Regions from separate parts of the Mesorhizobium sp. M1D.F.Ca.ET.043.01.1.1 genome, predicted to be linked through region 2. Evidence: riboswitches for the same ligand, from Rfam matches in the RefSeq annotation. Region 2 holds a riboswitch; each other region holds the start of a gene.

The links. A riboswitch is a leader RNA that binds a small molecule or an ion and turns the genes downstream of it on or off. The one in region 2 is predicted to bind cobalamin.
Region 1: another riboswitch for cobalamin. It lies ahead of bluB (5,6-dimethylbenzimidazole synthase); the one in region 2 lies ahead of metE (5-methyltetrahydropteroyltriglutamate--homocysteine S-methyltransferase).
Region 3: another riboswitch for cobalamin. It lies ahead of EJ067_RS02330 (ABC transporter ATP-binding protein); the one in region 2 lies ahead of metE (5-methyltetrahydropteroyltriglutamate--homocysteine S-methyltransferase).
Region 4: another riboswitch for cobalamin. It lies ahead of EJ067_RS29355 (CbtB domain-containing protein); the one in region 2 lies ahead of metE (5-methyltetrahydropteroyltriglutamate--homocysteine S-methyltransferase).

What each region holds. Positions count from the first base shown of each region.
Region 1 covers NZ_CP034444.1:1,313,609-1,321,034, forward strand. Annotated here, with positions in the region: gene EJ067_RS06685 (pirin family protein) at 1-662, opposite strand, end outside; gene EJ067_RS06690 (DUF2277 domain-containing protein) at 672-938, opposite strand; gene EJ067_RS06695 (exodeoxyribonuclease VII small subunit) at 1,003-1,254, opposite strand; gene EJ067_RS06700 (histone deacetylase family protein) at 1,258-2,184, opposite strand; cobalamin riboswitch at 2,299-2,477, shown strand; gene bluB (5,6-dimethylbenzimidazole synthase) at 2,520-3,257, shown strand; gene EJ067_RS06710 (hypothetical protein) at 3,282-4,262, opposite strand; gene EJ067_RS06715 (TetR/AcrR family transcriptional regulator) at 4,481-5,089, opposite strand; gene EJ067_RS06720 (MFS transporter) at 5,210-6,427, shown strand; gene ribB (3,4-dihydroxy-2-butanone-4-phosphate synthase) at 6,536-7,426, opposite strand, start outside.
Region 2 covers NZ_CP034444.1:2,144,000-2,151,425, forward strand. Annotated here, with positions in the region: gene EJ067_RS10615 (cytochrome P450) at 1-13, shown strand, start outside; gene EJ067_RS10620 (NAD-dependent succinate-semialdehyde dehydrogenase) at 334-1,764, shown strand; gene EJ067_RS10625 (HAD-IIA family hydrolase) at 2,253-3,026, shown strand; cobalamin riboswitch at 3,782-3,982, shown strand; gene metE (5-methyltetrahydropteroyltriglutamate--homocysteine S-methyltransferase) at 4,072-6,426, shown strand; gene EJ067_RS10635 (DUF982 domain-containing protein) at 7,155-7,403, opposite strand.
Region 3 covers NZ_CP034444.1:467,355-474,780, reverse strand. Annotated here, with positions in the region: gene EJ067_RS02345 (FAD-dependent monooxygenase) at 1-1,243, opposite strand, end outside; gene EJ067_RS02340 (efflux RND transporter periplasmic adaptor subunit) at 1,246-2,385, opposite strand; cobalamin riboswitch at 2,695-2,901, shown strand; gene EJ067_RS02330 (ABC transporter ATP-binding protein) at 3,108-3,896, shown strand; gene EJ067_RS02325 (ABC transporter substrate-binding protein) at 3,938-4,885, shown strand; gene EJ067_RS02320 (iron ABC transporter permease) at 4,916-5,902, shown strand; gene EJ067_RS02315 (phosphatidate cytidylyltransferase) at 5,914-6,849, opposite strand; gene EJ067_RS02310 (lysophospholipid acyltransferase family protein) at 6,849-7,426, opposite strand, start outside.
Region 4 covers NZ_CP034444.1:6,127,797-6,135,222, forward strand. Annotated here, with positions in the region: gene EJ067_RS29325 (MerR family DNA-binding transcriptional regulator) at 1-305, shown strand, start outside; gene EJ067_RS29330 (HXXEE domain-containing protein) at 345-857, shown strand; gene EJ067_RS29335 (isoprenylcysteine carboxylmethyltransferase family protein) at 869-1,345, opposite strand; gene EJ067_RS29340 (DUF1624 domain-containing protein) at 1,342-2,343, opposite strand; gene EJ067_RS29345 (MFS transporter) at 2,567-3,766, shown strand; gene EJ067_RS29350 (gamma-glutamylcyclotransferase) at 3,963-4,649, shown strand; cobalamin riboswitch at 4,721-4,920, shown strand; gene EJ067_RS29355 (CbtB domain-containing protein) at 4,957-5,136, shown strand; gene EJ067_RS29360 (CbtA family protein) at 5,152-5,943, shown strand; gene cobU (bifunctional adenosylcobinamide kinase/adenosylcobinamide-phosphate guanylyltransferase) at 5,936-6,457, shown strand; gene cobO (cob(I)yrinic acid a,c-diamide adenosyltransferase) at 6,459-7,073, shown strand; gene cbiB (adenosylcobinamide-phosphate synthase CbiB) at 7,070-7,426, opposite strand, start outside.

The sequences.
Region 1 (7,426 bases), 830 kb from region 2:
ACCTCACCCTCCAGCGTATAGATGGCGCGCTCCTCTGCATCGGCGGGGATTTTGACGCTGGCGCCCGCCGCCAGCCGCAAATCGGCGTAGAGCGTCTCCGAGGCGGTCGCGACCGGCGAGCGCAGCCCGGAAAATTCACCGATGACGACTCGGCCGCTGACGCCGTCGGCGTCGATCTCGGGCAGGCGGATCACCGACGTATTCGCGAACACCGGGGCGACCTCTTCCCTGCCGTCGGGCAAGGCCAGCCAGGTCTGCAGGCCAGAGACCGACATCGGCGCGCCACGCAACTCCTTGGGCGTGCGCTCGGAATGAACGATGCCGCGGCCGGCGGTCATCAGGTTCACGTCGCCGGGTGAGATCACCATTTCGGTGCCGAGCGAATCGCGATGCCTGATCTTGCCGTCGAACAGATAGGTGACCGTGGAAAGCCCGATATGCGGATGCGGGCGCACGTCGATCGCCTGGCCAGCGCGCAGGATCGCCGGTCCCATGCGGTCGAAGAAGATGAAGGGACCGACCAGCCGGCGTTTCGCCGTCGGCAGGGCGCGGCGAACCTCGAAGCCGCCAATATCCTTGGCGTTGGGGATGACCATCAACTCGATCTGGTCGCAGGCAAACGCGTCGCCGGCCTCAGGGTCGTTTCCCGGGAAGAAGCTCATGTCATGACCTCAGGCGAAGCGGAGCGCGGACCTGGCTTTCGCCTTAGCGGCCTCTTCCTCGCGATTGCGCGGATGCTGCGTGGTTTCGAGGCTGTCGAGCAGCTCGCGCGCGGCTGCCGCGATCGCCTCGACGGCGTGGTGAAACGCATGCTCGTTGCGCTTGGACGGCTTGGTCGAGCCGCTCAGCTTGCGCACGAACTGCAGCGCCGCATCTTGGACCTCGTCATCAGTCGCCGGCGGATCGAAATTGAACAGGGTCTTGATGTTGCGGCACATGCTTGAACTCCTTACCTGCTTTTCTTCCCCCGACCTGCTTTTCTTCCCCCGCCCCTCTTCCACGCTACTCGGCGTCGAGCGGCTCCGTTCCAACCGGCTTGCCGTCGCGCGACAGCCTGATCTTCTCGACCTTGTCCTCGGCCGCCTTTAGCAGCCGGTCGCAATGGGCTTTCAGCGCCTCGCCGCGCTCGTAGATCCTGATCGACTGATCGAGCGGGACATCGCCGCGCTCCAGATCATCGACGATCTTCTCCAGCGCGTCGAGCGCCTGCTCGAAGCTCATCGTCTTGACGTCTTCGTTAGCTTCATCAGCCATAATTCATCCCTTCATCAGCCGCCCGACATGGGCGGCGACCGAAAATGCCAGTCCCTGCAGATCGTAGCCGCCCTCCAGCAGGCTGACGAGCCGGTTGCCGCTGTGGCGCCCGGCGCGCTCCATAAGCTGGCCGGTCGCCCAGTCGAAATCGTCTTCGGTCAGGTTGATCGCGGCCAGCGGATCGCGATGGTGCGCATCGAACCCGGCGGAAATGATGATCAGGTCCGGCTTGAATGCGTCGATCGACGGCAGCACGCGCGACAGGAAGGCGTCGCGGAACGTATCGCTGCCGGTGCTCGGCGCGAGCGGCGCGTTGACGATGTTGCCGGCGCCGGTTTCGCTCTTGGCGCCTGTGCCCGGGTAAAGCGGCATCTGATGCGTCGAGCAATAGAGCACCGACGGATCGTCCCAGAAGATGTCCTGCGTGCCGTTGCCGTGATGCACGTCCCAATCGACGATGGCGACGCGCTCGGCCTGGTGCTTCTTCTGCGCGTAGCGGGCCGCGATCGCCGCGGTGTTGAACAGGCAAAAGCCCATCGCCGTCGTCCTCTCGGCATGATGGCCGGGCGGACGGGCGGCGACGAAGACATTGGCGGCGCGCCCCTCGAAGACATCGTCGATCGCCGCATTGGCGGCGCCGATCGCCGTCACCGCGGCCTGCCAGCTCTTCGGGCTGGCGCTGGTGTCGGCATCGATCGAGACGATGCCGGTCTCAGGAATGGCCGCGCGGACGCGGGCGACGAAATCTTCCGGATGGGCATAAAGGATGGTTGCCTCGTCGCCTTCCGGCGCCCTGACGCGGTCGAGAGCCGAGAAAGCCTCGTCGTCCAGCACGCGCTCGATGGCGCGCAAACGGTCGGGACGCTCGGGATGACCGGGCGGCGTGAGGTGCTCCAGGAATACCGGATGGGTGTAGAGACGGGTAGCCATGGCCCCTAATCTAGGCACCTGTCGCCCGGATAGCCATGTTTCGGCGCCGAATGATTGGGGAAAATCGCGCCCGATCGTGCGCAAGCGGCATTGGCGCGGCTTCCGCTTCGCTATAGAGTCCTGCCGCTGCCTGGTGCCCGCGACGCGGGAGAATCGGGAACACGGTTGAAATCCGTGGCGTGCCCAACGCTGTGAGGGGGACCGCGCCGGCAAAAGCCACTGTCCTAGACGGGAAGGCGCCGGATGCGGGTCGATCCCGAGCCAGAAGACCGGCCCGGCAGAAATGGTCGTCCGCATGGTCAGGCGGAGGGCTGCTTATCGCAAGGGGACAAGCGATGCAGGCACGAATGGCCGCCACCGGCGGCGGCGACTTTGACCAATTGGCGCGCGAGGCCGTCTACCGGGCGATGTTCACCCGGCGCGACGTGCGCAGCCATTTCACTGCCGACGATCTCGACGATGGCGTGCTGGCGCGACTGTTGACGGCTGCCCATCATGCGCCGTCGGTCGGCTACATGCAGCCGTGGAACTTCATCGTCATCCGCGATGCGACAAGACGGCGGCAGGTGCGCGACCTGTTCCTGGCCGCGCGCGAGCAGGAACTGCCGGCGATCGAGGCGGAGCGGCAGGCGCTCTACCGCACGCTGAAGCTCGAGGGCATCTGCGAAAGCGCGCTCAATCTTTGCATCACCTGCGACCGGCAGCGCTCGCAGAATTCGCCGCTCGGGCGCTGGCACAATCCGGAGATGGACCTCTACAGCACCGTCTGCGCGGTACAGAACTTCTGGCTGGCGGCGCGCGCCGAAGGCGTCGGCGTCGGTTGGGTGAGCATCATCGAGACCGAGGCGCTGAAGCGGCTGTTGTCGATCCCCGACCATGTCACGCCGATAGCCTATCTCTGCGTCGGCCGCGTCTCGGAATTCGCGCCGCGGCCGGACCTCGAGGCGCATGGCTGGGGGCGGCGCCTGCCGCTGCCCGACCTGGTGATGAGCGAGACCTTTTGCGGCGCCGGCGAGGCGCCGCTCAAATCGGCGATTGCCAAGCTTCGCGGCGCTGACCTGCCGAAGCCTTGATCGGGTTGCCTTCGGGGCTGCCGATCAGGCAGGCCGGGGCGAATCCCAGCGCGAGCCGCCGAAGGAGCCCAGCGCCTTGTCGCGAAGCTCCCTGAACTTCGACGAGGCCTCGGCTAGGCGCCGGTCCCATTCCGGATTGGGAACCTGGCCTTCGATGGTGGCGAAATAGACCTGCATCAGCGAAGCGATGGCGAAAGGCTCGATGAAGGCCGCCTTGAAGGCCCAGGCGAAGACGATGGCCAGCACGAAGGCCCAGCCGGCGAGCTGCCCGGGCATCACCCAGAGGATGGCGGCTGCCGGGGCAAGCATCAAAAGGAAGATGACGAAGGACACGCCCCACATGATCACCGCCAGCCAGACGGCATTCTTGACCATGTGCTTGCCGTTCTGCGCGTAGAGCACGACGCCTTGCCTGGCGGTCTCGAAAGGCGAGTTCGAATTGATGCGGATGTTGTAGCCGAGGATGATCTCGTCGACATAGGTCAGCGACAGCCGAATGACCGTGTTGATGAAGCTGACGAGGCCGCTCAAGCCGGGAATGGGGAGGAACGCGGCAATGCCGCCGATCAGGCCGGTGATGGCGCGGATGGCGCCTTTGACCAGTTGGTCGACCACGAAAAGGATATTGGCCTCGGCGAAGCGCTGGGTCACCACTTCCTTCGCATAGGCGATCTGGCCCTGGCCATCCGGAACGTCGTGGCCGTCGATCAGATGCACCATGACGGCGATGTGGCCGGCCTTGAGCACATAGAGGATATATTCGCGGATCCAGTAGACGGCGATCGAGACGACGCCGAAGCCGACGACCCCGCCCCACAAGGCAAACGACATCGGTCCGTCAGGGTCGGTGGAGATATGGCCAACGCCATAGCCGACACTGGCGCCGGTGCCGGTCGCCATGATGTAGGCCAGCGTGATGCCGAAATAGACGATCATGCGAAAGACGATGAACGGCCATGTCCGCATCATGATGGACACCGACCGGCCGATGCTGAAGTCCCACATAGCCCCGACTCCCCGCCTCGCGCATGACCCCGAAAATCGGAATCGTTTTTTCGGAAAGGATCATGCGCAGAATCAAAAGTGTTACAGCGTCCTTTGCGCGTTCGAAGAACCGCTGCGCTGCAAGACAATTGGCGGGAGAGGATGCGCTCGCCCCTGACATTGTCAACGCGGCGGCGGCGTGCCGGGCCCAAAAACCGGTGCACAAACCGGCAGCGTGGTTACGCGGTGGTTTGCTCTGGTTTCCTGAGCAAGCCTTCCAGCAGCTGCTTGAACGCCGCTATCGCCTTCTTGGAGGTCGCTTCGGGATCCTCGGAATTGGCGATGCGCTGCGCGGCCTGGCTGCTGGCGCCGTTGATCAGCCGCGCAGCGGTCTCGGGATCGAGATCGGGAACGACGACGCCGTCCCGCTGCAAGCTGGTCAGATGCCCGGTGATCGACGCCGTGCAGGCATTGGCGTTCGGCCATTGCGCCGGATCGCCAAGCACCGCCGGGCCGTCGCGGAACATGATGCGCTGGATCTCCGGCTCCAGCGCCATCTCGATATAGGTGGTGCATTCGTCGACGAAATGCTGCCAGCGGGTCGGCGCCCGTGACGCCACCTCGTTCACCCGGGCGGCCATCTCGCCGTCGATCTCGGCGATCACCGCCTGCAAGAGCCCCTTCTTGTCGCCGAAATGATGATAGAGTGCGCCGCGCGTCAGGCCCGCCGAAGCGGTGAAATCATCCATCGAAGCCTCGGCATAGCCGATCGTGCCGAAGGCGTGGCGTGCGGCCGCGATCAGCTTGGCGCGCGTCTCGGCGATCATCTCCTTGCGCCGTCTATGCATGGCTCTGGCCCTATTCGCATACGTCTCGTATGCCAATTGACATACGCGACGTATGAACTATCTGACATTCATACGCGGCGTATGTAGTTGCGGCGCCTTTCCCTGTCGAGGAGCACGATCATGCGAAACCCCTATTCGGAAATCTTTCGGGCTCCCGGCACGAAGGGCTTCGCCGCGGCGGCGTTTATCGCTCGGCTGCCGATCGCCATGTCGCCGATCGGCATCGTGGCGATGCTGTCGCAGACGTATGGCGAATACTGGCTGGCCGGCGCTGTCTCGGCGACTTACGCGCTGGTCAACGCCTTCCTGTCGCCGCAGGTATCGCGGCTGATGGACCGGCTTGGCCAGACCCGCATTGCCATGCCGACGACACTCGTTTCGGTGCTTTCCTTCGCTGCCTTGATCGCGGCGGCCAACCAGCACTGGCCGGTATGGACCTTGTTCCTGTCCGCGCTGCTTGCGGCCGCCATGCCCAGCGTTCCGGCGCTGGTCAGGGCGCGCTGGACCGAGATTTTTCGCAATCGCCCCGAGTTGAACACGGCCTTCGCCTTCGAATCGGCGGCTGACGAGTTGGTCTATGTCGCCGGCGCCTCGCTGTCGGTGGGCTTGAGCACCGCGCTGTTCCCCGAGGCCGGCATGGTGGTGAGCACGCTGCTGCTTGCCTTCGGCTCGGCGGCGTTCCTGCTGCAGCGTTCGACAGAGCCACCCGTGCGTCCGGCGGAACATGGGGCGGCCGCTTCGGCGATCCGGTTGCGGCCGGTTCAGATCATCACGTTCGCCCTGATCTTCGTCGGCGCGACCTTCGCGACCACCGAGGTCACCACGGTGGCGATCACCAAAGCGCTCGGCCAGCCCGAAGCGGCGAGCCTCGTCATCGGCGTCTACGCGCTCGGCTCCTTCGTGCTCGGCATCATCGTCGGCGCGCTTAGCCTGAGAGCGCCGCTGCAGCGGCAACTGGCGATAGCGGTGGCAGTGATTGCGCTCACCACGCTGCCGCTGCTCTTTGCCGACACGGTGCCGACGCTGGCGCTCGTCGTCTTCGTCAGCGGCGTCGCGATCTCGCCGACCTTCATCACCGCCTTCGGCCTGATCGAGCGTCACGTGCCGGCCGCGATGCTGACGGAAGGGGTGACCTGGGTGACGACAGGGATCGGTATCGGCATGGCGCTGGGCTCCTTCGCCGCCGGCTGGATGGTCGACGCTTTTGGACCGCAGAACGGCTTCTGGGTGTCGGTCACGGCAGGCGCGATTGCATTTGCCACGGTGCTTGCCGGTCAGTACCGGCTAGCGACACCGGATTGCGACGTGGACGGTAACGAAGCGATGGCGTCGGGTTGAGTGACGAAGCGTTCAGCCATCCATTTCAGATGACGCCTGCGTCACGGACGCTTCAGTCAATCGCGTAAGCGTGCGATTTGCTTGGAGGAGCTTCCGTCCCTCGACAGCCTAGAGAATTTCCGTCTTGGCGATATGGATGCCGAAGCCTTCGAGGCCGACATAGTGGCGCTCACGCGAGGCGATCAGGTTGATCGAGGAAATGCCGAGATCCTTCAGGATCTGGGCGCCAAGGCCGATCTCACGCCATTCGTTCTCACGGCGGCGCGCTTCCTCATGGTCCTCACGCTCGCCGCTCAGCGGGCGCTTGCGCTCCTGGTGGGCGACGCCCACCGAGCCCTCGCGCAGATAGACGATGACGCCGCGCTTGCGCTCGCCCATTGCCTTCATGATGCGGTCCAGCCGGTGGCTGGTGCCGAAGACATCGGTCACGACATCCTCCGAATGCAGGCGCACCGGCACCTCCTCGCCATCGCGGATATCGCCGAAGACGACCGCGACATGGTGCATGGAATCCCAGGGCAGCGTGTAGGTGAAGACCTGCGCCTTGCCGCCGGGGGTTTCGATGTCGGAGCAGGCGACGCGCTCGACCAGCGTTTCCTTGCGCTGGCGGTAGGCGATGAGATCGGCGACCGAAACCTGCTTCAGGCCATGCTGTTCGGCGAAGGCCTGGACCTCGGGCCCGCGCTTGACGGTGCCGTCGTCATTGACAAGTTCGGAAATGACGCCGACCGGCGGCAGTCCGGCGAGCTTGCAGAGGTCGACAGCGGCCTCCGTATGGCCCGAGCGCATCAGCACGCCGCCCTCACGCGCGATAAGCGGGAAGATGTGACCGGGGCGCACGAAGTCGGAGGCGCCGACATTGCCGTTGGCAAGATTTCGCACGGTGAGCGTGCGGTCGTCGGCCGATATGCCCGTCGTGGTGCCGTGCTTGAAGTCGACGCTGACGGTGAAGGCGGTGGTGTGGGCGGAATCATTGTCCGCCACCATCGGCGCAAGGTT
Region 2 (7,426 bases):
CCGGATTCACTGATTCTGAGTGGAAGGCTCGGCCAGTTGTTCTGCGTTTGCATGGGAAGCAGGCGCTCGGCGCAGTACCGGAGGTCATCCCGAAGCTCGGGTGGTAAACGTTGTCGCTTACGCCCTGGTCCAGACTTCGCTCCAGCTGGCTTTTCCCAGTATCGGACGCGGCGACCCCCAATTCTCTACCAGCCGTATGATCGAGGTCCTATAAGGAACCCGCAGGTGCGGAGTACAAACCGAGGCCTGCCGACATACAACTCCGCTGCTCTTGAGAGGAATCCGGTATTGCCCCTGCGCCTGCCAATAATCCGTCGCTTGAAATCCCCTGACCTGTTTGGCGCCATCGATCGCCTGCCAGCACCCGGCACGCCGGCTAGCGAGCGGACATTCGAGGTCCTCAATCCATCGAGCGGGGAAGTCTTGGCGGTGCTTCCCGACATGGGTGTGAAGGAGACACGCGCTGCGATCGACAAGGCCTACACGGCGCAGCCTAGATGGGCTGCACTGCCCGCCCGAGAACGCAGCGACGTTTTGTGGCGGTGGCATGAACTGATCATGGACCACGCCGATGATCTTGCCGCGATACTCACTGCAGAGATGGGCAAGCCGTTTGCCGAAGCCAAGTCGGAGGTGTCGCATGCGGCCGCGTATCTGCAATGGTACGCCGAAGAAGCCAATCGCATCTATGGCGAGACGATCCCCCCACCATCGATTGACCGTCGCATGATGGTGATCAAGCAGCCGATCGGTGTCGTGGGCACAATTACGCCATGGAATTTCCCAGCGTCGATGGTGGCGCGCAAGATCTCGCCGGCCCTGGCGGCGGGCTGCGCGATTGTGCTTAAACCCGCTGAACAGACGCCGCTCGTGGCAGGCGCAATGTTCGCCCTCGCGCATCAAGCCGGCTTTCCCGACGGCGTCATCAACCTGGTATATGCGTCCGAAGGTGACGCCGTAGGACGCGAACTCTGCTCAAATCCCAAGGTGCGAAAGATCAGCTTTACGGGCTCGACCGAGGTTGGCCGGCTGCTCATGCGCCAGTGCTCGGACCAGATCAAGAAGGTCAGCCTCGAGCTCGGCGGCAATGCCCCTTTCATTGTCTTTGATGACGCCGATATCGACGCTGCGGTTGACGGCGCGATCCAGGCGAAATTCCGCAACGCCGGTCAGACTTGCGTTTCGGCGAACCGCCTTTACGTCCAATCGAGCGTTCACGATGAGTTCGTCGAGAAGTTCGTGGACAAAGTCCGGCACTTGTCGGTTGGCGACGGCTTCGTTGCCGGAGTGGACATTGGACCGCTGATCGACATCCATGCTCTGCGCAAGATCGAGTCGCACATTGCAGATGCCGTTGCCAAGGGTGGGATTATTCGATGCGGGGCCGAACGCATCGGCAAGGATGGCACCTTCTTCAAGCCCACAGTGCTCACCGAAATTTCCAGCATCATGGCTGTTGCGCAAGAGGAGACTTTCGGGCCGCTGGCGCCGATCATTCGCTTCGAAGATGCGGATCAGGTTGTGCGTGAGGCCAACGACACGATCTACGGCCTCGCCGCCTATTTCTATGCCTCGAACCTCAAGCGTGTCTGGCGCGTTGCCGAGGCATTGGAATACGGCATGGTTGGCATCAACACGGGGCGTATGTCTTCGGAAGCGGCGCCTTTTGGCGGCATGAAGCAGTCCGGCATCGGGCGGGAGGGTTCCCGCCACGGGCTCGAAGACTACCTCGAAATGAAATACCTCTGCATGGGCGGCATCTGATCTCTATCTGGATGGACACCTCGGGCGGCGCACGATCAAACCAAAGAGATGATTCGAGCGCGGACCGCTTCGGGTCGTTTCAGTGCCCCCGCCTGCGCGCCTTAAGCTTGGATAGGTGAGCAACCTACCGTCCGCAGGTGCACCTTGCCTCCTCGCTGTAGAGGGGTTTCAACGTAGCTGGGCGTCTAGATGCATACCGCGGCACGTCTCGCCAGGCCGGTGTCTGCTGCAACTAAGAAGGCGATTGTGCATCAGGTGCGCTGAGACAGCGAAGGTAGTCAACCCGACGATGCAAGACGTCCGCACGGCGAATTGGCGCACCGAAACGTTTACGCCGCAACCTCCTTATTGCCGCACGGCCCACTGAGCCCCCTTCGCGCATCGCTCTGAATCGGTACAGTCGCCGGCATTCCCGCCTGGAGAAGATTCAGTGACACAAGACGTGCCCAGGCCGCGCATGCACGAAAGACATTGAGGGTTGAGATCCAATGATTATAGCGCATCTGCTCGACATGGACGGGGTCCTGGTCCGGGGCGGCCAACCGATTTCTGGCTCGGTCGGCTATGTTGCCGGGCTAGTCGCCAAGGGTGAGCCCTTTCAGATCTTCACCAATAACTCGCGGTTCACGCCAGAAGATCATGCCGAGCGTCTAAGAGCGGTTGGCTTCGCCGTGCAGCCAGAGCACATCTACACATCGGCGCTCGCCACCGCGCGGTTCATGGCGCTGCAAAAGCACCGATCAACTGCCTATGTTATCGGCGACCACGGTCTGGTCGAGGCCCTGCGGCAGGCAGGCTGCCGAATAACAGAGTTTGCCCCCGAATTCGTGGTCCTCGGAGACACCACGTCGTACCACTACGAGCAGATCGCAACTGGCGCTGAGCTTGTGGCGAAGGGCGCGCGCTTTCTCGCCACCAACCCGGATGCCACTGGCCCGACCGAGCGGGGCTCCCATCCGGCGTGCGGGGCTGTCGCGGCACTAATCGAGAAGGCCACCGGCCGTCAGCCCTATTTCGTCGGGAAGCCGAACCCGTTCATGATGCGCGACGCGCTCGACCGGCTGGGAGTTCGAGCTGTCGATACCATCATGGTCGGGGACCGCATGGATACCGACGTGCTCGCGGGGCTGGAATCGGGCCTGAGAACAGCCCTTGTGCTTACTGGTGTGACCAAGCTGGCAGACATAGAGCGGTTTCCATTCAGACCGGACTACGTGGTCGAGTGCCTTGCCGATCTGGGCCAAATCATAGCGAACCAATAAGCCGAACGCACCCCTACACGAAGACCGAACGCTCCTCTACGTTCCGCATGCCGGCCGTCAACCTGGGCAATGATCGGGAGGAACAGCCGGCCCGCATCCAGAAAAGAAGTGATAAGCGTGACAACTTAGTCGAAGTGCACCCATGTAGGGCAAGCAAGTTCATTGTGAGCTTCACTGCTTTGGTTCTGCACGTTCCAGCGATCGCACCGGAATTGATCCGGTGATTGGGTGCGCCCGTTGTCGGATCGTCGACGATGTCCGCAATGTCACACAATGCTTTCAGAGCGATTGCATCGTTCCTAACGATTTTCCCAGTTGGCACGACGATGCGTTCTCTGTGCAAGAGCACTGCGACGCGGCCGACCCGAGAAGGCACCACCTGATGATCACGCCGTTCCAACAATAGGGGCGCCGCCTCCAACGAGCGCCGATCAAACGGAAGCCATCGCGCTTTCATTCGTCTGGTTGTCCGGACATGACGAATTCGATTTCGGGCCAAAAGTGAGTGCACCCGATGACCCCCATGTTTGTGGAAGGCGAACGGGCACTTGCGTCGACGGCCGGCCAGTCGGCAAACACCCTGAAGCACTTCGGTGGAGCGCAGTTCGAGCGCGACGGGGCGGCGCTGAATGCCTTTCGACCGACCCGACCCTCGTAAGCGGCTTTGGGCGAAAGAGACCGATCAGCGCAAGGTGTTACTCGCATAATCACATAAACATCTCGTTATATGGTATTGACAAGGATCGAAGCGGCTGTGATTGTACGCATGTCATGGTTCTTCGCGCGGCACTGCCGTAGCGGAGCTAAGAGGGAAGCCGGTGCGATGCCGGCGCTGCCCCCGCAACTGTTAGCGGCGAGCCAAGCCCATTGATGTCACTGAGGCGAACGGCCTCGGGAAGACGGGCGGAGGCTTTGACCCGCGAGCCAGGAGACCTGCCACGACGAACAACGTCCACGGGCGGGGTGTCTGGTGGTCGCGGTAGCTCGGCTTCGTGCCGCCTATTCGCGGGTTCCTTGTCCCCCGCCCCAACCATCGGGGTATGGCATGACTGTCTCTCAACGAATTCCTGTAGCAACGCTCGGCGTGCCGCGTATCGGTCGACGGCGGGAACTGAAATTCGCGCTTGAAAACTACTGGTCCGGAAAATCTCGCGCTGCCGATCTGCTCGCGACGGCGAAGACGCTGCGTGCCGCTAGCTGGAGGGAGCAGCACGATCGCGGCGTGTCGAAAATCCCGTCCAACGATTTCTCGCTTTATGACCACGTGCTCGACACAGTCGCCATGGTCGGCGCCGTTCCGGCACGATACGCCTGGACTGACGGCGAGGTCCCACTCGATATCTATTTCGCCATGGCGCGCGGCAATCAAGGTCAGGCCGCGGATTGTGGACCTGCCGGTGACGAGCCTGCGGCCAATGGGCAGGGCCTTGCCGCGATGGAAATGACCAAATGGTTCGACACCAACTACCACTACATTGTGCCGGAACTCAGGGACGATCAGAGCTTTGCCCTCTCGTCGGCGAAACCGGTCGATCATTTCCTCGAGGCCAAGGCGCTCGGCATCCACACTCGCCCGGTCCTGCTTGGACCGGTTACCTTTCTCAAGTTGGCGAAGTCACCTGAGGAAGGTTTCAACCCTATCGCGCTCCTGCCACGGCTGCTGCCCGTCTACGAGGAACTCCTGCAGAGGCTAAAGCTCGCGGGAGCCGATTGGGTGCAGATCGATGAGCCGGCGCTCGTGCTCGATCTGATTCCCAACGAACGGGATGCGCTCCAATTCGCCTACTCCCGGCTGTCGAAAGCAGCACCCGAGTTGAAGATCATGGTCGCTACCTATTTCGGATCGCTGGGAGACAATCTCGAGACCGCAATTTCTCTGCCCGTGGCGGGACTGCACGTGGATCTCGTGCGCGCTCCAGAGCAGTTGGAGGCCGTCGGCCGGCTCGCGCAGAAGGAACTTGTGCTCTCGCTCGGGCTGATCGACGGCCGCAACGTCTGGCGCGCGAACCTGCCTGCGATATTTGACCGTATCAAGCCGATCGTCGCCGGTTGGCCGCTGGAGCGGGTGGAGATTGCCCCGTCCTGCTCGATGCTGCATGTGCCGATCGACCTGGACTTGGAGACGGCACTCGATGCGGATGTGAGGTCGTGGCTCGCCTTCGCAGCGCAAAAGACCGACGAGCTGGTCGTGCTCGCCCGTGCCCTGGCCGAAGGCCGGGACGCAGTGGCCGCCGAACTGGAGGCGTCGGCTGAGGCTGCCGCCGTTCGCGCGACATCCGCCAAGGTGCATGATCCGCTCGTCGAAGGCCGGGTCGCCAGGATCAAGGTCGGCATGACGCGCCGGAAGAGCGCATTTGCCGGCCGCTCCAAGCTTCAGGCCGACGTGTTTGGCTTGCCCCCCTTCCCCACCACGACGATCGGCTCCTTCCCGCAAACAGCCGAGATTCGCAAGGCGCGGGCAGCTCATGCCAAAGGCCAGCTGAGTTACGTCGACTATGAAGCGTTCCTGAAGAAAGAGATAAAAGCCGCCGTTCGCTGGCAAGAAGAGATCGGACTCGACGTGCTGGTCCACGGCGAATTCGAGCGCAACGACATGGTGCAATATTTCGCCGAGCAGCTCTGCGGCTTCGCCTTCACGCAACACGGGTGGGTGCAAAGCTATGGCTCGCGCTTTGTGCGACCCCCGATCATCATTGGAGATGTGTCGCGACAAAATCCGATGACACTACATTGGTGGCGATATGCCCAGTCGCTAACGCTGAAGCCGGTGAAAGGCATGCTTACCGGTCCCGTGACGATCCTCAATTGGTCCTTCGTCCGAGACGACCTTCCGCGCTCAGCCGTCTGCCGTCAGGTCGCGCTCGCCATTCGCGATGAAGTGAGCGACCTTGAAAAGGCCGGCGCTAAGATGATCCAGATCGACGAAGCCGCACTGCGCGAGGGCTTGCCGCTGCGCCAGGCCGACTGGGAGGCCTATCTCGACTGGGCCGTCGAATGCTTCCGGCTGGCTTCAACGGCCGTCGAGGATGCGACCCAGATCCACACCCATATGTGCTACTCCGAGTTCGGCGACATCGTGGACGCTATCGCCGCAATGGATGCGGATGTGATCTCCATTGAAGCCTCGCGCTCGCAGATGGAACTGCTCGATACGCTTCGAACCTTCAAGTATCCGAACGATATCGGACCTGGCGTCTATGACATTCACTCGCCGCGGGTCCCGGAAGTGGGCGAGATTTCCAACCTCATCATGCTTGCGCGCGATCGATTGTTGGATGACCAACTGTGGGTGAATCCCGACTGCGGCCTCAAAACGCGCAGATGGGAGGAGGTCCGCTCTGCCCTGGTGAACATGGTGGCTGCGGCACGCGCAATTCGGGAAAAAGCGCAAACGGCGTAGGACTCGGTGACACTTGCCGGCGGTGAGCGGCGACGCTGCACCCCGGGCGAAGTAGGTTGAGGAGGCTATCCGGCTCACCCAAAGAAATCGACCTGCCGCCGACCGAAGCGCCTCCGTAAGCTTGGTCTGGTCGGGCCTTGTTATGGCGCGGCCACGCCAGCTGTTCCGAAGGCGGGCGTTGGCGGGCGATCGAAGCAGGCCGGCCCTCAAATGAGCCGGCCAGAGATCAGACGGCTGACCCCCAGCGGTTTCGGACTACTCCGGATTTAAGCTAGTCCAATATCACTATCATCTTTCCGATGCGATCGCCGAAACCTCCGTTCCGACATCGGCGACCATCGGGAGAGGCATCGGCGATCACGCGGGGCCGGTCCAAGGGTGTTCCGGGAAACCGGATGCAGGGCTAATCTGGGGGGAGGTTCAAACGGCACTTCTGTTGACTATCGTGACAGTATCGACGCTCCGCCATCTGCAGTCGGCCAACTCTCGCTCAATGGCCCGTCTGCCTCTGTCTCCAATTACGATCGCCGCGCAGGCGAAGCCGAACGACCGCAGCTTGGCTGGCGGACCCCTTGTGTTTTGATGTTGGAAGATCCCACGCGCGACCAGGAAAGCCATTGCGGAAGTAACGGGGTTGGCTTGCTCCTGGCGGATGCCGGCAGGGATGTTCGGACCGTGGCCAACAGCGATGCGCAGAGGGCCGAAATTCATGAGCGGCGTCATAAATCTCAATCGTTGCGCAGAATGCGTGCTTCGAGCGCGGCTGCGACGAAAGCTCGTCGAGCGGCTGGCGCATGGGTCTTACCGCGTAACACCTGCAGACAGACGTCCATCGCTATTCTGCGTTTATCGGTCTCATTATGCAGATCCCGCAGCAAGATAGCGGCCGCGTCGTTGACGTCCACCACGATGCGCTCTGAGCTGCGGCGGCTGACCTGAACAACGACTGGCCTCTCAAATCTGATCAACCCGGTCATCCCCCCTCCTCCACAGCCACTAT
Region 3 (7,426 bases), 1.7 Mb from region 2:
CGACGTAGGGCAGCCGGTCGCCGCCGTTCAGCTTGCCCGCCGTGCCCGAGCTGATCGGCCCGGCCCGGTACTGGATCGCCGCCTGCGAGATCAGTCCGAAGAAGGCGCGCGAGCCGAACGATGTATGCAGTGCGACATTCATGATCTTCGGCATAAGATAGCGCCGGAACAGGCCGATGAGCCGCGAGCGGCTGGTGATGAAGCGGAAAGCGGTGTCGGTGCTCTCGATCAGCTTGCGCGCAAAGGCGATGCGCTCGGGCTCATAGCTGTCGAGCAGGCGCGGGTCGGCCCGGCCCTGTACCACCGCTGCAAGCTTCCAGGCGAGGTTCACTGCGTCGCCCATCCCGGTGTTCATGCCCTGGCCGCCGGCCGGGCTGTGGATATGGCCGGCATCGCCGACGAGGAACACGCGGCCGACGCGGAAGCGCTCGGCGACGCGATGGTGGACGCGGTAGGTCGAGAACCAGTTGACTTCGTGGACCTTGACGCCGGTGTCGCGCTCGATATCGGCGCGGATCGCCTCGAAGCTGATCGTCTCGTCGGCCTCATGCGCCTTCGGCACGATGCCGATGAGGCGGAGCGACCCCGACTGCCTGACCGGCATGGCGATGGCGAAGCCATAGGTGCTGATGGTGACGTCCATGCCGTTGTGGGTGACTTCGCCGGTGCCCTTGACGTCGGCGACGTAGAAAGCCTGCTCGTAGGTGCCGCCGGGAAAGCCGATATTGAGCCCATGCCGAACGGTGCTGCGGGCGCCGTCGCTACCGGCGAGATAGGCGGCGCTGACGGTTTCGGTGCGGCCATCCTTGCTCAGCGTGGCGATGACCGCATCGCCCTCGTCCTGGAAGGCGACGAGCTCGGTGCCGCGCTCGACCTCGACGCCGGCGCGCTGCAGATGCGTGATCAGCACACGCTCGTGGATGTCCTGCGGCAAGGCGAAGGCGAAGGAAAAGGGGCTGATGCCGCGGCCGAAGTCGGACAGCGGCAGCCTGGCAGCGACGCCGGCCGGCGTATGTATGGTAAGCCGCTCCAGCCGGATGCCTGCTGCAAGGACATCGTCGACGATGCCGATCTGGTGGTGGAACTCCAGCGTGCGCGCCTGGACGGCAAGCGCCCGCGAGGTTTCGCCCGGACCGTCAGCCTTGTCGAAGATGCGGACCGGGACACCGAGCCTGGTCAGCCAGAGCGCGAGCGTCAGTCCGGTCGGACCGGCGCCGGCGATGAGGACCTTTGTCTTGGACATGGTCATTTTCCTTCTCCCTCAACGATACGGACTTTTTCGTGTTCCCGCAGCCGGTTTACGCCGGCGGTGACGACCAGATCGCCTTTGCTGAGCCCGTCGCTGACGACGATGCGGTCGGTCTCGTATCGGGCAACCGTGACCGGCTTGAGCTCGACGGCCGACGAGGGCGCCACGATCCACACCGCCGGCTTGCCATCCTTGTCGAACAGCGCGCTGCCTGGCAGCACCACGACCGGCGCGCCGGCGACCTCGGCGCGGCCGGAAACGCTGGCGCCGAAGCGCATTTCGTCGGGCGCATTCTCGATCGAGACCTTCACCTGGAAAGTGCGGGTGGCGGCATCGGCCATCGGCGCGATCTCGCGGATGGTGCCGGCCGCGGTGATCGCCGGATTGCTGAGCAGCGAGACGGTCACCTTTGGCGGCCGCTTCGTATCGGGCGTGTTGGCGAAGGCGGCTTCGGCGATCGAGAACACGGCGTCGCGGCTCTGCGGATCGGCGACGCGGACCACCATCTGCCCGACATTGACGGACAGGCCGGCTTCGGCGCCGCTCGCGGTGACGATGCCGTCGAATTCCGCGTGCAGCTCGGTATAGCCGAGCTGGTCCTTGGCCATCTCGAAGGCGATGTTCGCCGACTTGAGCTTGGCCTGCGCCGAGCGCAGATTCTTCAGCGTCGCGTCATAGTTGGCCCGTGTCGTGAAACCTTTGGCGAGCAGCGCGCCGATGCGGGCCTCGGCGGCACTTGCCTCGACAAGCACGGCCTGCGCCGCCGCGACATCGGCCTCGGCGCTGGCGAGCCGGTTGCGATAGTCCTGATCGTCGATGCGGGCGAGCACCTCGCCCTTCCTCACCGTCGCGCCGACCTCGGCGATGCGTTCGAGCAGCTTGCCGGATACGCGGAAGCCTAGGTCGCTTTCAAGCCTCGGGCGTATCTCGCCGACGGCGGTTCGGGTGTCCGCGCCGAGCATCGGAGCGACTGCTATGGCCTTGACGAGCTTCGTCTCCGGGGCGGCCGGGGTGGCGTTCGAGGCTTCGCTTCTTGCGCCGTGCCAGACCAGGGCCGCGCCGCAGGCGAGGACGGCGATCGAGCCGGCGACAAGGCGACGCCTCAGCGCCTTGTTATCAGAGAGTGCGGCAATCATGCTTGTCTCCACGACCAAGGTTGCGTTCGCGCGGGGAGGATGCGGCGACCGGGAAATATATCGGCTGGAGAGAGGGATCGGGCGTTTGCGGCCTGTCTTTCGCCAGCCCGATCTTCTTGCGGTTTCCGGCCCGGAAAATCCCGAACGGTTTCTGAGAATTTTCCGATGTTTGGCTGAGGCAGTGCCGGAAAGGGATTGACATAGGGCCTTCGAGCATATGTAACGTTATTACATATCGAGCTGCAAATTGGGAATTTCACGGGGTGATCAGGTCGCGCAGAAGTCCGTTGCGACTCGCGCGCGGACAACCTACGATGGCGGTGTCATGGTCCCCGAGCCGCAAGGCGAGGGGTGAAAAGGGAACACGGTGAGATCCGCTCAGGGTCGAGGCCGTGGCTGCCCCCGCAACTGTGAGCGGCGAGCTCCATCCGGAATGCCACTGGCCGGCAAGGCTGGGAAGGCGGATGGCGCGGCGACCCGCGAGCCAGGAGACCTGCCATCGACACGAGTTGACCGGACGGGGTGTGCCGGGAGGAGACGCGGGCACCGGTCCTGTCGGCCGGCTCGTCCGGCATCCTTCCGTCGCCGTTTTTGGAAAGTGACGGAATGTTGGACGGCTCCATCGATCGCATCCACCGCATTTTCGTGTGCACGCTTTGCTGTGATCCGGCGACGCAAGAAATGCGCAGCGAAGCTCTCTCCGATCATCGGGGGGGCCGCCTATGACCGCGCAGCTTCTCGAAGCCCGTGGCCTCGGCGCGACGGCCAACGGCCGGACGCTGGTCGACGATGTCAGCCTGTCGCTGACCGGCGGCGAACGTCTCGCCATCATCGGCCCTAACGGCGCCGGCAAGACGACGCTGCTGCGCATGCTGTGCGGGGCGCTGCCGCCGAGCCGCGGCGAGGTGCGCCTTGCCGGACGCCGGCTGGACCGGATCACCGCCGCCGAGCGGGCGCTCAGCATCGCCGTCGTCGGCCAGACGGACCAGCCGGATCCGCGGCTCGCGCTCATCGACTATGTCGAGCTTGGCCGCGTCCCACATGCGGGCTTGAGGCGCCGCCACGACGATCGCGACATCGTCGTCGAGGCTTTGCGCCGGACCGGATTGCTGCGGCTGCTCGCGCGCACAGTAGGCTCGCTGTCCGGCGGCGAGCGCCAGCGCGCGCAGCTCGCCCGCGCCATCGCGCAGGAGCCGAAAATCCTGTTCCTCGACGAGCCGACCAACCACCTCGATCCGCGCGCCCGCGGCGAGTTGCTCGACCTTGTCGCCGGCTTCGGCATGACCGTTGTCGCCGTGCTGCACGATCTCGCCCTGGTGGCGCCCTTCGCCACCCGCGTCGCGGTGATGAGCAACGCCCGGCTGCACGCGCTGGCGCCGCCGCGCGAGGCGCTGGCGCAGCCGCTCATCCGTGAGGTGTTCGGCATCGATGTGCTGCGCCTCCAGCACCCGACCGAGGACCGCGAGCTCACCGTCTTCGAGCTTCCCGCCCGCGCTTCAGCCCCGTCCTGAGCCAATCCAGACAATCCAACCCAATCAAGGAGCACCATCCCGTGAAACGCCTCGCTTTGTCGCTTGCCCTCTCTTTTGTCGCCTCGGCCGCCTTCGCCTTCCCGGTGACCGTCGACAGCTGCGGCAAGCCGCTCACCTTCGACGCGCCGCCGAAGCGCGCCGTCATCCAGGACCTCAACATGGCCGAGATGGCGTTCGCGCTGAAGCTGCAGCCGTCGATCGTCGGGCTCACCGGCATCACCGGCTGGTACAAGGTTGGCCCCGAATTCAAGGCCGAGCAGGGCTCGATCCCCGAGCTGGCGCCGAAATACCCGACGCTGGAAAACCTTGTAGCCGCGCAGCCGGACTTCTTCTTCGCCGGCTGGTATTACGGCATGAAGCCGGGCGGCGAGGTCACGCCCGACACGCTTGCCCCGCACGGCATCAAGACACTGGTACTGACCGAGAGCTGCGTCCATCTCGACAAGAACCGGCCCGCCGCTTCGATGGACCTGCTCTTTGGCGACGTCGAGAAGCTCGGCAAGATCTTCGGCAAGGACGCGCAGGCGCAAAAGCTGGTCGTCGGCTGGAAGGCCGAGCTGGCCGGCATCACCGCCAAGGTGGGCGACCATAAGGGCGCGCGCGTGTTCCTCTATGACTCCGGCGAGGACAAGCCCTTCACCGCTGGCAAGTTCGCCATCCCCAACGCCATGATCGCCGCCGCGGGCGGGGAAAACATCATGGCCGACATGGACACGAGCTGGGGCAATACCGACTGGGAGACGGTCGCGTCGCGCAATCCGCAATTCCTCATCCTGCTCGACTACCAGGACGGCGGCGGCTACCGGAAGCTGCTCGATTTCCTCGAGGCACATTCGGCGATGAAGGAAACCGACGCGGTGAAGAACAAGCGCTTCGTTGCGCTGCGTTACGCCGAGCTGACGCCCGGACCCGCCAACATCGAGGCGATCGGCAAGATCGCCAGGGCCATGTATCCGGAAGCGTTCTGACCTTTGCGATACGGATCGTTCGTTCTTACAATGTCGCTGGGCGCGGTGCTGCTCGCAGCGCTCGTGCTGCTTTCGATCGCCTACGGCTCGACGCTCATCCCGTTGCACGAGGTCGTGCGCGCGCTGGCACATGCGATGGGGCTGGACGGGAACCAGGTATCCGGTCCGGTCGGCAGCATCGTCGTCGACCTCAGGCTGCCGCGCGCGTTGCTGGCGATTGCTGTCGGCGCCGGCCTCGGCATCGTCGGCGCGCTGCTGCAGACGGTGACCCGCAACGATCTCGCCGATCCGTTCCTGTTCGGCCTCTCCTCGGGCGCCGCCGCCGGCGCGGTCTCCGTCATCACCGTCTTCGGCGACAGCTTCGGCATCTGGACACTTCCCCTTGCCGCCTTCACCGGCGGCATACTGGCAGCGGCAATCGTGCTTCTGCTCGTGTCGCGGGTGAGGGGGCAGGGACCCGAGCGGCTGATCCTCGCCGGCCTCGCCGTTTCCTTCATGTTCACCGCGCTGACCAACTATCTCGTCTTCGCCGGCGACCAGCGCGCCGCCCATTCGGTGCTGTTCTGGACCATGGGCGGGCTGGGTCTCGCCCGCTGGGACAATATCGGCCTGGCGGCGCTCGGCGCTGGCATCATTCTCGCCTATGGGCTCTGGAACCACCGCCGCTTCGATGCCTTCCTCGCCGGCGAAAGCGCCGCCGAAAGCCTCGGCGTGCCGGTGGCGAGGATGCGCCGCACGACATTCCTCATCGCGGCTCTGGCCACCGCGATTCTGGTGGCGGTGGCCGGCGTCATCGGCTTCGTCGGCCTGATGATCCCGCATCTCGGCCGGCCGCTGGCCGGTCCGCTGCATCGGCCGCTGATAGCGATCTGCGCGCTGTTCGGCGCGATCCTGCTCCTGGCCAGCGATCTCTTGGCCCGCACGCTGCTGCCGCCGCAGGAACTGCCGATCGGCATCATCACCAGCTCGCTCGGCGCCTTCTTCGTCGTCACCATGCTGATGCGCAACCGCCTTTAGTTCGCCGGCGATCAAACCGTCCAGAAATAGCGCACGATGTGGAAGAAGATCGGCGCGGCGAAGACGAGGCTATCGGTGCGGTCGAGCATGCCGCCATGGCCCTCGATCAGGTGGCCCCAGTCCTTGACGCCCTGGTCGCGCTTGATCGCCGACGCCACGAGCCCGCCGAGGAACCCCATCGTGCAGGCGACGAAGGCGACCGTCGAGGCCTGCAGCGGCGAAAACGGCGTGATGAAGGAGAGCAACGCGCCGAGCAGGCTGGAGGCGACCAGCCCGCCGATCAGCCCCTCCCAGGTTTTCGACGGCGAGACGGTCGGCGAGAAGCGGTGTTTCCCGAACAGCTTGCCGAAGATGTACTGCAGCACGTCGCTGCCCTGCACGACGATGATCAGGAAGGCGATGAGCAGAAGATTGCGGCCTTCGAAACCCGGCACGTTGAGCGTCAGCAGGGCAGGAACATGGCTGACGCAATAGACCGAGATCATGATCGCCCATTGCTGCGCGGCGATGCGCTCGAGGAAGCGCTCGGTATCGCCATGAAGCGCCGTGATCGCCGGCATCAGCAGGAAGCAGTAGACCGGGATGAAGATCACGAACAGTCCGTACCAGGCCGTCCACACCAGCCAGTACTGGACCGGGATGACGATGCCGAACATGCCGAGCAGCACCCAGTGGTCGCTGCGGCGGCTGTGCGTCAGCGTCACGAACTCGCGCAGCGCCGCGAACGAGATCAGCGCGAAAAGGATGGTCATGCCGTAGCGGCCGAAGAAGAAGGCGACCGTCATCAGCGCCACCATCACCCACCAGGCGTTGATGCGCTGCGTGAGGTTGACCAGCGTTGCGCTCAGCGGCTTCGGCGCGCGCATCGAAAGGATGCCGGCGGTGACGCTGGCGGTGCTCAGCACCACGAAAAGGCCGATGATCAGGATGCTGATTTCGTGGCGCATCAATCGTCTCGATCAGGGCGCGGATTCAGCGCCAGAAGTGCCGCGCGGGCGCGCTCGAGGAAGGCGCGGCGTTCCTCGCCGGGCGCCACCGCTACCGGCGCGCCGAAGACGACGCGGCAAAGCAGCGGCACCGGCAGGAACTGGCCCTTCGGCAGCACGCGCGACATGTTCTCGATCCAGCAGGGGATGAGTTCCACATCGGGCCGCGTCATCGACAGGTTGTAGAGCCCGGAGCGGAACGGCAGCAGCTCGTCGCTCATGTTGCGCGTGCCTTCCGGGAAGATGATCAGCGAGTGGCCCTGGTCGAGCACCGAGAGCATGACCGAGATCGGGTTCTCCTCCGGACTCGTCCATTGCCGGCTGATCAGCACGGAGGAGAGCATGTCCTCGGCGATGAAGCGGCGCAGCCGCGACTTCCCCCAATATTCGGAAGCGGCGATCGCATGCGTGATGGCGCGTTCCTTCTCGCTGAGGCAGGCCGACAAAAGGATGAAATCGCCATGGCTGGTGTGGTTGGCGAAATAGATGCGCTGCCGCTCCGACGGCTGGCTGCCGCTCCAGATCGGGCGCACGCCGG
Region 4 (7,426 bases), 3.1 Mb from region 2:
GGCTGGTGCAACCGATCAGGCGCGGCCGCACGCGGCTGTTTCGCCCGTCCGACCGGCATCTCATCCGTCAGATCATGCGCGGCAAGCGCCTTGGCTTCTCGATCGCCGAAATCCGCGAAATCATCCAGATGTACAAGGAGCCGCCCGGCGAGGTCGGCCAGCTCAAGCTGATGATCAGGCGCATCGAGGAGAAGCGCGAGGACCTGCGCCAGAAGCGGCGCGATCTGGAAGAAACGCTTGCCGAGCTCGATCAGGCGGAGGAGTCCTGCGTGGAGCGGCTGGCGGAACTCGGCGTCAACACCTGAAGGGCCGCCTGCTTTCGTTGAACTGGCGAACGATCAACCGTGTTCATAATTCTGGCCTGGCTGTTCGCAGCCGCAGTCGTCGTCCACAACCTGGAAGAAGCATTTCTGTTGCCCGCCTGGTCGGAGCAGGCTGGGCGCTGGCACAGGCCCGTCGGGGTGCGCGAATTCCGGTTCGCCGTGTTCGCACTCACCGCTCTTGCCGGTGGTGCGGCGTTGCTCGCTGCCGTGCAGGGGCGGGAGAGCTTTGGTGCTTATGTGTTGTCCGGCTATGCGCTGGCGATGCTGCTCAATGTGGTCTTTCCACACCTCCTCGCCACGATAGTCATGCGCCGCTACATGCCGGGCACGGCGACCGCTCTTGCCTTGAACCTGCCGGTCACCGTCGCCCTGCTGCGTCAGGCGTTTGAAGAGGGGTATATTTCGTCGATGCGTTTTGCGTTGGCGGGGCCGGCCGTCGTGCTGGCGATTGTGCTGTCGATCCCAGCGCTGTTCTGTCTCGGCCGGAAACTGTGGCCCGACACCGCAAAAGCGTCACGCCGAACGGCGGGCTGATTTTGCCAGGCTCAGATCCAGCGCCGCACCCTTTTTGCATAGTCCCGATATTTCTTGCCGAACTTCGCCGCCAGCATCTTTTCCTCCTTCTCGATCGCCATCTTCTGCGTCGCGAAGGCGGCGAGGAAGGCAAAGAGCAGGAACCAGGCGATGCCGGTGATGAAGGAGACGCCGATCAACAGCAGCGTGTTGGCGAGATACATCGGGTTGCGGGTGATGCCGAAGGGGCCTGACGTCACCAGATGATCGGGCTCGGCATTAGGATTGAGCGTCGTCCTGGCGCGCACCATGGCGCGGATCGCCGTGACCCAGAGCGCCGCGACGCCGAAGAGCGCCACCCAGCCGGCGCCGACCAGGATGTCGCCGAAGATGTCGCCGATCCAGGGCAGCGGGTAGAACATGCCAAGCACGACGCTGAGTGCGATCGCCGCGACATAGATCACAGGCGGCCAGGGGATGAACCCATGCTTCGGCTGGGTGCCGGTCATTGTTGCCCTCCCTCCATCTTGCTTTCGGTCGCTGCGGTGCAGGTGCTGGCGAGATCGGCAAGATGCGATTTCCAGATCTCGGACTGGTCGTTGCTGTAGAGCTTGTCGAGAGATCCTTCGCCCTTCAGCGTGTCGAGCATGCAGCCACAATAGCTGGAACAGAACTTCGTGTCCTGCTGCTGTTCACACTGCGCCTGGCAAGCCGGCAGGAAGCCGGCGTCCTTGTCCTGCGGCGTGGCGGGCATGGCCTGCGAAAGCAGCCAGACCGAGCCGAACAGCAGCGGCTGATGGATGAGGTAGAAGGCGAGGCTGTGCCGGCCGATGAAGGTCAGCGGATTCGACCAGCGGCCGGGCATCCAGGTTCCCAGCCGGGCGAGAAGACCGGAGGCTGAAGCGAGCTTGACGACCGCGATGCCTGCGAGCACCGCGCCGAACCATGGAAACAGCGGCACATAGTCGTTGGAGCGCGGGTTGGTCGCCGACAATCCGACCCACCACAGCGCCGGATGGTCGAAGACTTCCGATCGCAGATAGTAGGGTGCTGCAATCACGGCTGCCGCGACGATCGCCGTCAGCAGTGCCGGCAGCCTGAGGAAGGCAAGGCCGAGCAGGCTCGCCAGCGCGATCTCGTGCAGGATGCCGAAGAAGATGAAGCCGTCCGGCGTCGCGATGTAGGTGATGGCCGAGATGGCGATCGCCGCCACGGCGACCATGGCAAAACGCTTCCAGAAGCTCGGCCAGCGGATCTGGCGGCCATGCGCCAGGAACAGGCTGACGCCGACCAGGAACAGGAAGGTCGAGGCGATGCAGCGCGCGTAGAGCTTCCACCAGCCGAAAGCGGTTAGCCCCGGCGTGGTGTAGCCGAAATTCTCGAGATCCCAGGTGAAGTGGTAGCTCGCCATCGCGATCAGCGCGATTCCGCGCAGGATATCGAAGGCGACGATGCGGCTGTGTTTCGGCGCGTCCTGAGCGGCTTCGCTCGTCGTTTGAAGGCTCATCATCTCGCATTCCGATTCAGTCGTGCCAAACGACTATCACGGTTCTGGCCAACAACAGAGGGCGGATCGGCGGCTGCCATTCCGGCGGCATGGCAAGCCGCTTTAGGCCAGCGGCGGAAAGCCTTTGACCGGCTTCGCTTTTCGGCTTCTCGGAGTCGATTTCCTGCTACCGGTCCGCCACTGGTCCGGCCAGATTGGCGGGCGATTCACTTTCGGAGGGCCGATGTCCACCCATGTGCGCCATCCGATCTGGCTTCCGGCCCTGAGGCCCGCCGATGCGCGCACCTTCGCCTCGCTCTACGCGGTCGAATCGTTTGCCCGCGCCACGATCTCGAGCGTCATCCCGATCCAGGCTTACGAAATCCTGCACAGCGAGCAGATCGTCTCGATCCTCTACACCGTCGTGTCGCTGCTCGGGCTTTCGGTGACATTGTTCATGCCGATGCTGATCCGCCGCTTCGCGCGGCGCTGGGTCTATACGGCCGGCTGCCTGATGCTGGCGATCGGCTCGGTGTTCTTCGTCACCCACACGCTGCCGGGGCAGCTCGCCGGCATGCTTTGCCGTGTCATGGGGGCGAGCGCGCTGTCGATCACGCTCAACCTCTACATCATGGACCACATCCGCAAGGCCGACTTCATGCAGGCGGAATCGCTGCGCATGGCGTGGTCGATGTTCGCCTGGACCGGCGGGCCGACGCTGGGCATCTTCCTCTATACCCGATTCGGCATCTATGCCGCGCATGGCGCGGTCGTGGCGTTTGCGCTGGCGCTGCTTGCGCTGTTCTGGACCTACCGGCTGGGCGATAACCCGTCGATCCGCCCCGGCAAGAGCCGTCCGGCCAATCCGCTTGCCAATATCGGCCGCTTCATCGCGCAGCCGCGGCTCAGGCTCGCCTGGCTGATCGCCTTCGGCCGCTCCTGCTTCTGGACGACCTTCTTCGTCTATGGCCCGCTTTTCATGGTGATCACCGGCGAGGGCAAGCTTGCCGGCGGGCTGCTGGTGTCGGCAGGCAATGCGCTGCTGTTCATGGCGATCTTCTGGGGCAGGGCGGGCAAGCGCTTCGGTGGCAGACGCACCATGACCTTCGCCTATTTCGCCATGGCGGCAATGCTTTTTGCCGCGGGCGGCGTCGGCCAAGCCGCGCCGCTGCTCACGGCCGCGTTCCTGCTCTGCGGCGCGCTCTTTACGATTGCGCTCGACGCGCTGGGCTCGACCGCCTTCATGCGCTCGGTCCGTTCCTATGAGCGGGCGCAGATGGCGGCGGTCTACCGCACCTATCTCGACTTCTCCGAGCTGACACCGCCGCTGGTCTATTCGGTGGTGCTCACCTTCTTCGGCCTCGGCTCGGTCTTCGTCACGCTCGGCATACTGGCCGCCTTCTGCGGCTTCTTCACCTGGCGCTATCTGCCGAAGTCGTTTTGATCAGCGAGCGGGCTGGTACGCTGCATCGCGCCTGCCCGCCCACTTGGATCCGGCTGCATCGGCTGTTCCCCCGCTCCCGACAGCCGGCACCCCGGACCAGGCCGTTGTGAATTGCGGGGCCATTGTGGTGTCCGGGGACCGCCCTTAAGGTCGCTTGCCGATGCCGGCGCCTGCCGGCTGGCGAGGGCCGCAAAGCATGTCTGCAAGAACGATGTCGCTTACCGAGGAACTGGTAGCTCGTTGCTTTCGCATCGTCGAAGACACCGGGCCCGATCCTAACGCCGCGCATCTGGATGACGCCGACTACGATGCGATGCTGGACATCCTGGAAGCGGAACTCCCAGCTAGCGAGCCGCTCTGGCTGTTCGGCTATGGCTCGCTGATCTGGAAACCCGAGATCGAGCATGTCGAGGAGCGCGTCGCCGTGGCGCGCGGCTGGCATCGCTCTTTCTGCATGAAGATGACCCGCTGGCGCGGTACCAAACAGAGTCCGGGCCTGATGATGGCGCTGGATCGTGGCGGCCAATGCAAGGGCGTAGCATTCCGCCTGAACGGTGGCGACCGCCGGCGGGCTCTGGACAAGCTTTTCCGCCGCGAGATGACGCTGAAGCCAACCAGCTACCACCCCCGCCTGCTGCAGCTTGCAACCGACAAGGGGCCGTTGAAAGCGCTCGCCTTCGTCATCAATCGCAAGGGCACCACCTATGCCGGCCCGCTCGGCGAAAGCGAGGTGGTGGAAAGGCTGGCGACGTCCTGCGGCCATTGGGGTTCAGGCGCCGACTATCTCTACAACACCGTCAAGAATCTCGAAGCGCGCGGCATTCACGACGCCCATCTGTGGCGGCTGCAGCAGCTTGTCGCTGAAAGAATCGCCGCTTCCTAGCATGCGAATCCATGGCGCAATCGCGTTTGGCGATGACGGAAATTGGTTTGCCGCCTGCAGCGATTCTGCCTATAGTCGGTGCCGTCGTCGGTTCCGTTTTTGGAGCCAAGAGGGAATGCGGTGAGGGTGAATTTCCTGCCCAAAGCCGTGGCTGCCCCCGCAACTGTGTGCGGTAGTCCTCTCCATAGACCACTGGGGATTTTTCCTCGGGAAGGTGGGGAAGGGCGCGGATCCGCGAGCCAGGAGACCTGCCGGCGACGGGAAAGTTGACTTCGATGCCCTCGGGTGGAGGGCGAAAGGACAAGACATGAATACCGCTTCCGTCTCTCTCGGCGCCTCCGTCTCCTCGCAGTCGCGCGTCATGCAGCTGGCTCTGGCCGCGCTGCTCGGCATTTTCGTCGTCGGCTTTGTCGGCTTTTCGCATATCGATGCGGTCCACAACGCTGCGCACGACTATCGCCATTCGATGGCGTTTCCCTGCCACTGAGGAAGGCCTTACACCATGAATCTGTTTCGCAACGTCGTGTTCATCGCGGCGATCGCGGGGCTCGTGGCGGGCATCGCGCTCGCCTGCATGCAGGCCTATGCGACCGTGCCGCTGATCCTCAAGGCGGAAGTGTATGAAAAGGCAGGCGGCGGCCATCACCACGACCATGCCGCCACAACCACCGACAACAATGCGATGAGTTCGGCCGCGCCGGCGGCGATGAGCAGCGCGGCTCCAGCGCCTGCCGACGCGGCAGCTCCGGCCGAGGACGAAGGCTGGGCGCCGGCCGACGGCTTCGAGCGCTTCGCCTTCAACGTCGTCGCCAACATCGTCACCGGCATCGGTTTCGCGCTGATCCTGGTCGCGGTCTCGGAGTTTGCCGGTGGCATCGGCAATTGGCGTCAGGGAGTATTCTGGGGCCTTGCCGGTTTTGCCGTGTTCACTTTGGCGCCCGGCCTCGGCCTGCCGCCCGAACTGCCGGCGATGCCGGCGGCCGAGCTCCTGCCGCGCCAGATCTGGTGGATCTCGACTGTGGCTGCGACCGCCGCCGGACTTGGCCTGATCGCCTTTCGCAAGTCGCTGCCGCTGGCGATCCTCGGCGTCGCGTTGATCGTTGCTCCGCATATCGTCGGCGCGCCGCAGCCAGACAGCTTCGAGACGGCAATTCCGGAAGGGCTGCACCATCAGTTCGTGGTTGCCGTGACGCTCACCGACCTGGTGTTCTGGCTGGTGCTGGGCGCAGTTGTCGGCGTGGTGCGCGGCCGCTTCGCCGGCGCGGCGACCAGCCTGCGCGGCAGCTTTGCCTGATCGCGCCGAAGGTCGGCTGACCTTCATCATCGGCGGCGCGCGCTCCGGCAAGAGCGCGCATGCCGAAACCCTGGTCACGGCAAGCCCGTCGCCCTGGGCCTATATCGCCACCGCGCAAGCCTATGACGACGAGATGCGCGAACGCATCGCGCTCCATCGCGCGCGGCGCGGCGAAGGCTGGGCGACCGTCGATGCGCCTCTCGACCTCACCGGCGCGATTGAGGCTTTGCCCGATCACCAGCCGGTGCTGATCGATTGCCTGACATTGTGGCTGACCAATCATATGCTGGCGGACCATGATCTCGAGGCCGAGTGCCGGCGGCTCTCGGATGTGCTGTCGCGGCCGCGCGGGCCCTGGTTCGTGGTGGCGAACGAGGTCGGGCTCGGCATCGTGCCGGACAATGCGCTGGCGCGCCGGTTCCGCGACGCCGCCGGCCGGCTCAACCAGCAGGTCGCGGCCGTCGCCGACAGCGTGCTGATGATGGTGGCGGGGCTGCCGCTCAAGGTGAAGTGACATGGCCGAAATCGACGATAAGGATGCCGAGCGCCATCGCGCCAAGATGGCCAAGCGCAAGGCGGTGCAGGATGCCGAGGTGGCCGGCAAGACGATCGAGAAGGGACTGCTGATCGTCAACACCGGGCCGGGCAAGGGCAAGACCACCGCCGCCTTTGGCCTGGCGCTCAGGATGCTCGGCTACGGCAAGCGCGTCGGCGTCGTCCAGTTCATCAAGGGCAAATGGCACACCGGCGAGAAGAACGCCTTCGCCGCTTTCGGCGATCGCGTGGTGTGGCATGCGATGGGCGAGGGCTTCACCTGGGAGACCCAGGACCTGAAGCGCGACATTGCCGCCGCCGAGGCCGCGTGGGCGAAGGCACTGGAGCTGATGGCCGATCCTTCGATCAGCCTCGTCGTGCTCGACGAGCTCAACATCGCGCTGCGCTATGACTATCTCGATCTCGAGAAGGTGGTTGCGGCGCTGAAGGCGCGTCGCGAGGATTTGCATGTCGTCGTCACCGGCCGCAACGCCAAGCCACCGCTCGTCGAGGCGGCGGATCTCGTCACCGAGATGGGGCTGACCAAGCACCATTTCTCGGCGGGCGTGAAGGCGCAGCAGGGGATCGAGTTCTAGCCGCTGATCAAAATGGTCAGGTAGATCACGACCGCCGACAGAACCCCGAACAGAGCGATCAACAGCCCGTCGGCGATCCGGTAGAGTTTCAACGCCTGCCTGATGTCGGTGCTCTCGGCCTCGCGCCGGCCGCCTTCGCCCATGAAGGCGTCCTCGACCATCTCGCCGCCATAGCTGCGCGGCCCGGCCAGGGACAATCCCAGCGCGCCGGCCATGGCGGCTTCCGGCCAGCCGGCATTGGGCGAACGGTGTTTCTTCGCGTCGCGCCGCATGACCTGCCAGGCGTTGCGAGGATCGGCGCCCTTGACCAGGAAGGCCGCGAGCACGATCAGCAGGCCGGTGAGCCGCGAGGC